Regions from separate parts of the Microbacterium sp. J1-1 genome, predicted to be linked through region 1. Evidence: riboswitches for the same ligand, from Rfam matches in the RefSeq annotation. Region 1 holds a riboswitch; the other holds the start of a gene.

Region 1 (3,428 bases):
TCGCCCGCGGTGCGCGCAGGTCGAGTCCCGCCTGCACGACGACGCCCGCTTCCCTCGCAATCGAGAGCCCGGAGGTGGAGAGCGCATCGGGTGCCGTCACCCGCTCCAGTACGGGCAGGTCGATGTCACGCCCAGGCACCCACACCCCTGCGTCGGCGAGCACGTCACCGTGGACCGCGAACACGTGCTCGGGGGTCCCATCCGCGAGCAGCCCGCCGTCGGCCGCCAGCACGATCACACGCGTCATCAGATCGACCCAGACCGGCGTGCGATGCTCGACGACGATCAGTGTCGCACCGGAGGAGATCACCGCCCGCTCGACACTCGCCCGCACCTCGCGCACGCCCTCGGGGTCGAGGTTCGCGGTCGGCTCGTCGAGCAGCAGCAGGCCCGGGCGCATCGCGAGCACGCCGGCCAGCACCAGTCGCTGCTTCTGGCCGCCCGAGAGCGCCTTCGTGGGACGCTGCGGCGAGACGTCGAGGCCCACGGCGTCGAGAGCCTCCGCGACTCGGTCCGGGATCTCGGACGCCGCGACACCGAGATTCTCACAGCCGAACGCCACATCATCGCCGACTTTCGACAGCACGATTCCGGCATCGGGGTCCTGGAGGACGAGCCCCACGCGACCGTGCCGCGATTCCGGGGACGCGCCGTCGATGCGCAGGTCACCGGTCCGCTCCCCCTCATCATCGCCGCCCAGGACGCCGGCGAGACCGGCGAGCAGAGTCGACTTGCCCGCGCCCGATGCGCCGAGAAGCAGCACCCGCTCGCCCGGTTCGATCGTGAACGAGACGTCGGCGACGGCTGGGCGCTTTCGACCGGCATACCGCCAGCCCCAGCCCGCAGCCTGCACGCGGGCCGGGGCGGCGAAGCTCACGCTCAGACCTCGCGCACGTGCTCTCGCCCGACGGCGAAGCGGTTGAGTGCGCCGGTGACGGCGAGGGCGCGCACGAGCAGCCACCCGACCACGCCCGCGAGGATCGCGCCCGAGATGACGACGCTGACCAGATAGATGGTGTTGAACTCGAGCGACTTCAGGATGTTCGGCGAGCTGCCGTAGAACAGCTCGAACACCCAGGCGGCGACCGCTGCGCCGACACCCGCGAGCGCGGCGACCACGATGCCGAAACGACGATAGAAGAACAGCGCGAAGATGATCTCCGCACCGAGGCCCTGCACGATGCCAGACAGCACGGTCGAGACGCCCCACACGTTGCCGATCAGCATCGACACGATCGCCGCGACCAGCTCGACCACCAGCGCGGCGCCCGGCTTGCGGATCACGAGGCCGCCGACGACGCCGCCGAGCAGCCAGATGCCGACGGCGATGCCGCCGAGACCCGGCGTCAGGGCGTCAGCGGCGCCGAACCAGGCGTAGCCGATGGTGTTCCAGCCCCAGAAGACGAGGCCGATCGCGACGCCGAGGACGGCGGCGACGACGATGTCGACGACGCGCCAGCGCCAGATCGACGTGGGTCGCAGACCGTTCGCGGCGGATGTCTGCTTCGCGGATGCGGACGTGGACGTACTCATCTGAACTCCTCCCTGCGCTGGCATGACCCAGATCAGGTTCGACGGTCGAAGCGCGATTCGCTCCCTCTCAGCCCGGCTCGCCGGACTCCCGTGGTTGTGCTGACGATCTTACCCGGTGGCGACACCGGCGTGGCGACAGGGCTTCGCGCCGCGGAACACGCCGGGGATTGGGTACCGTAAACGAGTGACCGCTTCAGATCCCGCCGACGAGGCGACGGGCGTCGTCAGCGACGACGGCTCGCGGACGGCCGCCCCCTCCGGGCCTGTGGACGACCTGGCGATCGCGTCGGACCCCGCCGCCCCCGCATCGGAGAGCGCCGCACCCTTCGCCGCCGATCGACTCTTCGCCGGCGACACGCCCCCGTCGGATCCCTCCGTCGTCTCCGCCGTCCCGGTCGACGCCGCCGCGATCGGCGCGCTGTTCACGGTCGACCGGACGCCCGCACGACGCCACGAGACCGATGCCACGTCGACGTCCGATCCGGAGCCCGTGCTCGACCCGGAGCCCGTGCACGACCCGGAGCCGGCGCTCGACCCGGAGCCGGCGGATGGTCCCGCGACTCCGCCACTCACGAAGCCGCCCTTCCAGCCCCGCCGACGCGGCGAGGGTGAGGAGGCGCAGGAGCCCGATGAGGCCGAGGCGCTCGTCGACGGCGCGGCCGTGCAGTGGGCCGACGGCAAGACGGGCGCGACCGCACTGACCTGGGTCGATGCCGCCGCCGTCGGTGCGCACACGGCCACGGCGACGTTCGAGCAGACCCCGGAAACCGAACAGAACGGCGGGCTCCTCCGTGGGGCTCGCCTGCGGCCGGCCATCGCTCGCCCGGGAATCCTGGTGCCGCTGGTCGCGCTCACCGCGCTGGTCGCCGGCTATGCGGGCACGACTTTGCTCTGGCCGCTGCACGAGGTTCCGCCGACGGCGCAGTCCGTCGAGTTCGACACGGTTCCCGCTCCCGCCGCGACGATCACCTGGCCGAGTGAGGGCAGCGCGTCCGTCGGCATCGCCGGGCTCACCACCGCGGCGTCGATCACCGATCCGGTGAGCATCGCGAGCATCACCAAGGTCGTGAGCAGCTTGATGGTGCTCGACCGCATGCCCCTCGCCCTCGGCGAGCAGGGGCCGGAGTTCGGCTTCACCTACGGCGACAGCGTGGACTACTGGAACTACCGGCGCAGCGATCAGTCTGCACTGGATGTCCCTGTCGACGGCGTCCTCACCGAGTACCAGATGCTCCAGGGCACACTCCTCGGGTCGGCGAACAACTACATCGACCGGCTGGCCTCCGAGATCTGGGGCTCGGACCAGGAGTTCGCGGCCGCCGCCGAGGTGTGGCTGCGCGATCGTGCGCTCACCGACATCACGGTGGTCACCCCCTCCGGTTTCGACGAGCGCAATGTGGCGACCCCTGCGGCCCTGATCAAGCTCGGTGAGCTGGCCATGCAGAACCCCGTGTTCGCGGAGATCGTCGGCACCCGGTCAGTGGACCTCCCGGGTGCGGGCACGGTCGTCAACACCAACGGGATGCTCGCCGATCCGGGCGTCGTCGGCATCAAGACCGGCACGCTGGTCGGCTGGAACCTACTGACGGCGAAAGACCTGACGATCGGGGACACCACGGTGCACCTGTTCGCGGCGGCGCTGAATCAGGCGGGCGACGACGAGCGCCTCGCTCTCACCCGTTCGCTGTTCGCCGAGACGGAGGCCGCCCTGGATGCACAGGAGGCAGCCGTCGCGAAGGGCACGGTCGTCGGGCAGGTCACGACCGACTGGGGCGAGAAGGTCGACGTGGTCACCGAATCCGATGCCGATGTCGTGCTCTGGAACGGTGCTGTCGCCACTGCGACCACGGCCTTCGATCTCGGCGACAAGCGGGACGAGGACGCCACCGTGGGCA
Region 2 (3,428 bases), 880 kb from region 1:
ACCAGCACGGCGACCCCGACATCCGTCGACAGGTCTTCCGCGGCGGCGATCGCCTCCGGCCAGTCCCCGACGTCGCGCCCCGACAGGACGGCGAGCTCGGCCAGGTTCGGAGTCACGAGCGTGGCGCGACGGAGCAGATCCCGCAGTTCCCGCTCCGCATCCGGCTGCAGGAGCCGATCCCCCGAAGTCGCCACCATCACCGGATCGAGGACGACGATGGGCGGACGGACCCGATCGAGCCACGCAGCGACCGTCCGGATAACCTCGGCGTCGGCGAGCATCCCGATCTTCACCGCGTCGATCACGATGTCATCCGACACCGCGTCGAGTTGGTCGCGGAGGAACTCTGCCGGCGGCACGTGCACACCGCGCACGCCCTGGGTGTTCTGCGCGGTCAGCGCGGTGAGCACGGCCATGCCGTATCCGCCGTTGGCCGCGATCGACTTGATGTCGGCCTGGATCCCTGCGCCACCGGACGGGTCGCTCCCGGCGATGCTCAGCACACGCGGAACCGAACCTGCGAGCCACCGCCGCCGGAAAGCACGGGCGGTCGCCGCAGGGTCTTCCGCCGCGCACAGCGCCGAGACCACGGCGATGCCGGCTGCACCGGCATCCCGCAGTGCCTCGGCATCGTCGAGCCCCACGCCGCCGATCGCGACGCACGGGAGCGGACTGCGTGCGACGAAGTCACGGAATCCGTCGACTCCGAGCGGCGCCGGGTGATCCGGTTTCGTCGCGGTGGGCCGGATCACGCCGACACCCAGGTAGTCGACCGTCCCCACCGGCAGCGCGAGCACGGCCTCGAGGTGCGCGGCACTGTTCGCCGTGAGGCCGATCAGCGCATCGGGTCCGAGTACCTCGCGCGCCCGCCGCACGGACGCATCGCCCTGCCCCAGATGCACGCCGTCGACGCGCGCACCCCGTTCGCGGGCGGCGACGGCAGCATCCAAGCGGTCGTTCACGACGAGGAGCGCCCGTCCGTCGATCGCCCGCGACACCGCGATCAGCTGTTCGACGATCTCGGCCTCCGTCGCCGTCTTGTCCCGCACCTGGACGACGCGCACACCACCCTCCACAGCCTGACTGACGGTCTCGACGACACCACGATCACCGCAGAGTTCGGGATCGGTCACGAGATAGAGCGAGAGATCGGCGGTCACCGCGCACCGCTCTCGACGCGAGCCTCGGCGACGAGGTCTTCCGGGCGCAGCGCTGCGAGTGCATCCAGCAGCGATACCGCGAAACTGCCCGGACCCCGTGCTGTCGTTGCGGCATGCTCGGCGGCGATCGTGTATCCGAGGCTCGCGGCGGCGACCGCCGTGAGCGCATCGTGCCCCGTCACCCTGGCGGCGCCGAGGAGCGCGGCCATGACTGCGCCGAGGGCACAACCGCCGCCGGTGACCCTGGTCAGGAGCTCATGACCGTTCGCGAGTCGCAGGACCCGCTCGCCGTCGGTGAGGAGATCGACCGGACCCGAGACCGCGACCACGGCACCCGTCCTCGTCGCCAGGGCAGCCGCAGCGTCGGCAGCGGCATCCGTACTGTCCGTCGCGTCGACACCTCGGCCACCCGCGCTGACTCCGGCGAGGGCGAGGATCTCGGAGGCGTTGCCTCGGATCGCGGTCGGGCGCTGATTGGCCAGGTCATGCGCCAGCGTCGTGCGGATCGGCAGGGTGCCGATCACGACCGGATCGAGCACCCACGGTGTCCCGGACGCGGTCGCGCCGGCGACGGCTTCGAGGATCGCAGCCCGCTGCTCCGGCGTGGGCGTGCCGAGGTTGATCAGCAGGCCGGAGGCGACCCCGGCGAACGGCTCGGCCTCGCCGACGATGTCGACCATCGCGGGTGCCGCACCGGCGGCGAGCAGCACGTTGGCGGTGAACCCCGTGACGACCGCGTTGGTGATGCAATGCGTCAAGGGCGGAGCCTCACGCACCACCTCCCACAGCGCCGCGGCGGAGCCGACGAGATCGGTGGTGGATTCAGGACGCAGAAGATCGCTCATCGCGACATCCCTTCGCTAGTACGAACTAGATCAGGTTCGACGGGTCTGTTCTCAGCCGCGGATGCGGCACCCCGTGTCACTGCTCGCAGTCTAGCGATCGGCCAGGAGCGCGCGTTCCTCCGCCCGGGTGAGTCCGGCACGTCGCGGCCGATCGACGCCGCGGGCGCGCTCGTCGACGATGACCCGCCCGATCGTGTCGGCGAGGGCGCGGAGCGAGCCTCCCGACGCACGGAACGCTGCGTTGGACCGCGTCATGAATCCCGTCATCTCCGGCGGCAGCCACAGTGGAAGCGACCGCGGTCCGGCCCAGTGCTCGACCTCCCGAGCGACGAGCCAGTCCTCGTCGGCGACGGCCGTGTCACCGGTGTGCCCTGCTGCCGAACGTACCGCCTCCAGCACGTCGGAGAGCGAATGCCTGTCACCGATCGCGTTCACCACCCCGCTCCGAGTCACCGTCACGATGAACTCGGCCAGGTCGTCGACATCGATCACCTGCGCAGCTCTCCCCTCGAGCGGTGGCAGCAGCACCGGCTCCGCGCCGGCGCGCGTGAACGCCGCCGCCCAGTATCCGAACCTGTCGCTCGGATCTCCGTCCCCGACGATGAGCCCGGGGCGCACGATGAAGGCCCGCGCTCCGAGCGCCGAGACGGCGTCTTCGGCCGCGGCCTTCTGCGCCCCGTACTCGTAGACGTCTCCGGGACGGGCGGGCGGATGACGGGGAGCTGATTCGTCGGCCCCGACCGTCTCATCATCGGCGTACACCGACATCGAGGACACATACGTCCACCGTGCGGCACGCTCACCGAGAGCGTCGACGGCACGAGCGACGTGCGACGCTTGCGAGGAGATGTCGACCACATGGTCCCAGTCGCGCTGTGCGAGTGCGTCGTACGCCTCGGCAGCCTCCCGGTCTCCGCGCACGAGCTCGGCACCCTCGGGCGCAGGTCGTGTTCCGCGGGCGAGACAGGTCACTGCCGCACCGGCATCGACCCATCGACGCGCGATCCGCCCCGAGAGCCAGCCCGTACCGCCGAGGATCAGCACATCCGACATGGCTCCATGTCAGCAGGAATCGACCACACGCGAAAGAGCTTCCGCTCAGAGCAGATTGCGCCCGAGGTCGTGCTCAGTCGCGCAGCGCCGCCCCGAACCGTTCGGCCGCCACCGCGACGCCCGCGAGCTTGGCCTCGGTGGCCTCCGCAGCGGTGAGGGTGCGGTCGTCGGCACGGAACCGCAGGGCGAACGTCAGGCTCTTGGAGCCTTCCGGCACGCCCTCCCCGCGATAGTCGTCGACGAGACGCACGGACTCGAGCATCGCACCGGCGCCCTCAGCGAGAGCCGCCTGCACATCCGCGGCGGGAACCTCGGCCGGCAACGTCAGCGAGACGTCCTGCGTGGCAGCAGGGAACGTCGACAGCGACGC

The links. Region 1 has a riboswitch for thiamine pyrophosphate ahead of LRQ07_RS15985 (ECF transporter S component). Riboswitches for the same ligand answer to the same signal wherever they lie in the genome.
Region 2: another riboswitch for thiamine pyrophosphate. It lies ahead of thiM (hydroxyethylthiazole kinase); the one in region 1 lies ahead of LRQ07_RS15985 (ECF transporter S component).

What each region holds. Positions count from the first base shown of each region.
Region 1 covers NZ_CP089590.1:3,284,673-3,288,100, forward strand. Annotated here, with positions in the region: gene LRQ07_RS15980 (ABC transporter ATP-binding protein) at 1-883, opposite strand, end outside; gene LRQ07_RS15985 (ECF transporter S component) at 880-1,533, opposite strand; TPP riboswitch at 1,524-1,635, opposite strand; gene LRQ07_RS15990 (D-alanyl-D-alanine carboxypeptidase) at 1,718-3,428, shown strand, end outside.
Region 2 covers NZ_CP089590.1:2,406,153-2,409,580, forward strand. Annotated here, with positions in the region: gene LRQ07_RS11535 (bifunctional hydroxymethylpyrimidine kinase/phosphomethylpyrimidine kinase) at 1-1,160, opposite strand, end outside; gene thiM (hydroxyethylthiazole kinase) at 1,157-2,005, opposite strand; TPP riboswitch at 1,996-2,089, opposite strand; gene LRQ07_RS11545 (NAD-dependent epimerase/dehydratase family protein) at 2,096-3,058, opposite strand; gene pheT (phenylalanine--tRNA ligase subunit beta) at 3,132-3,428, opposite strand, start outside.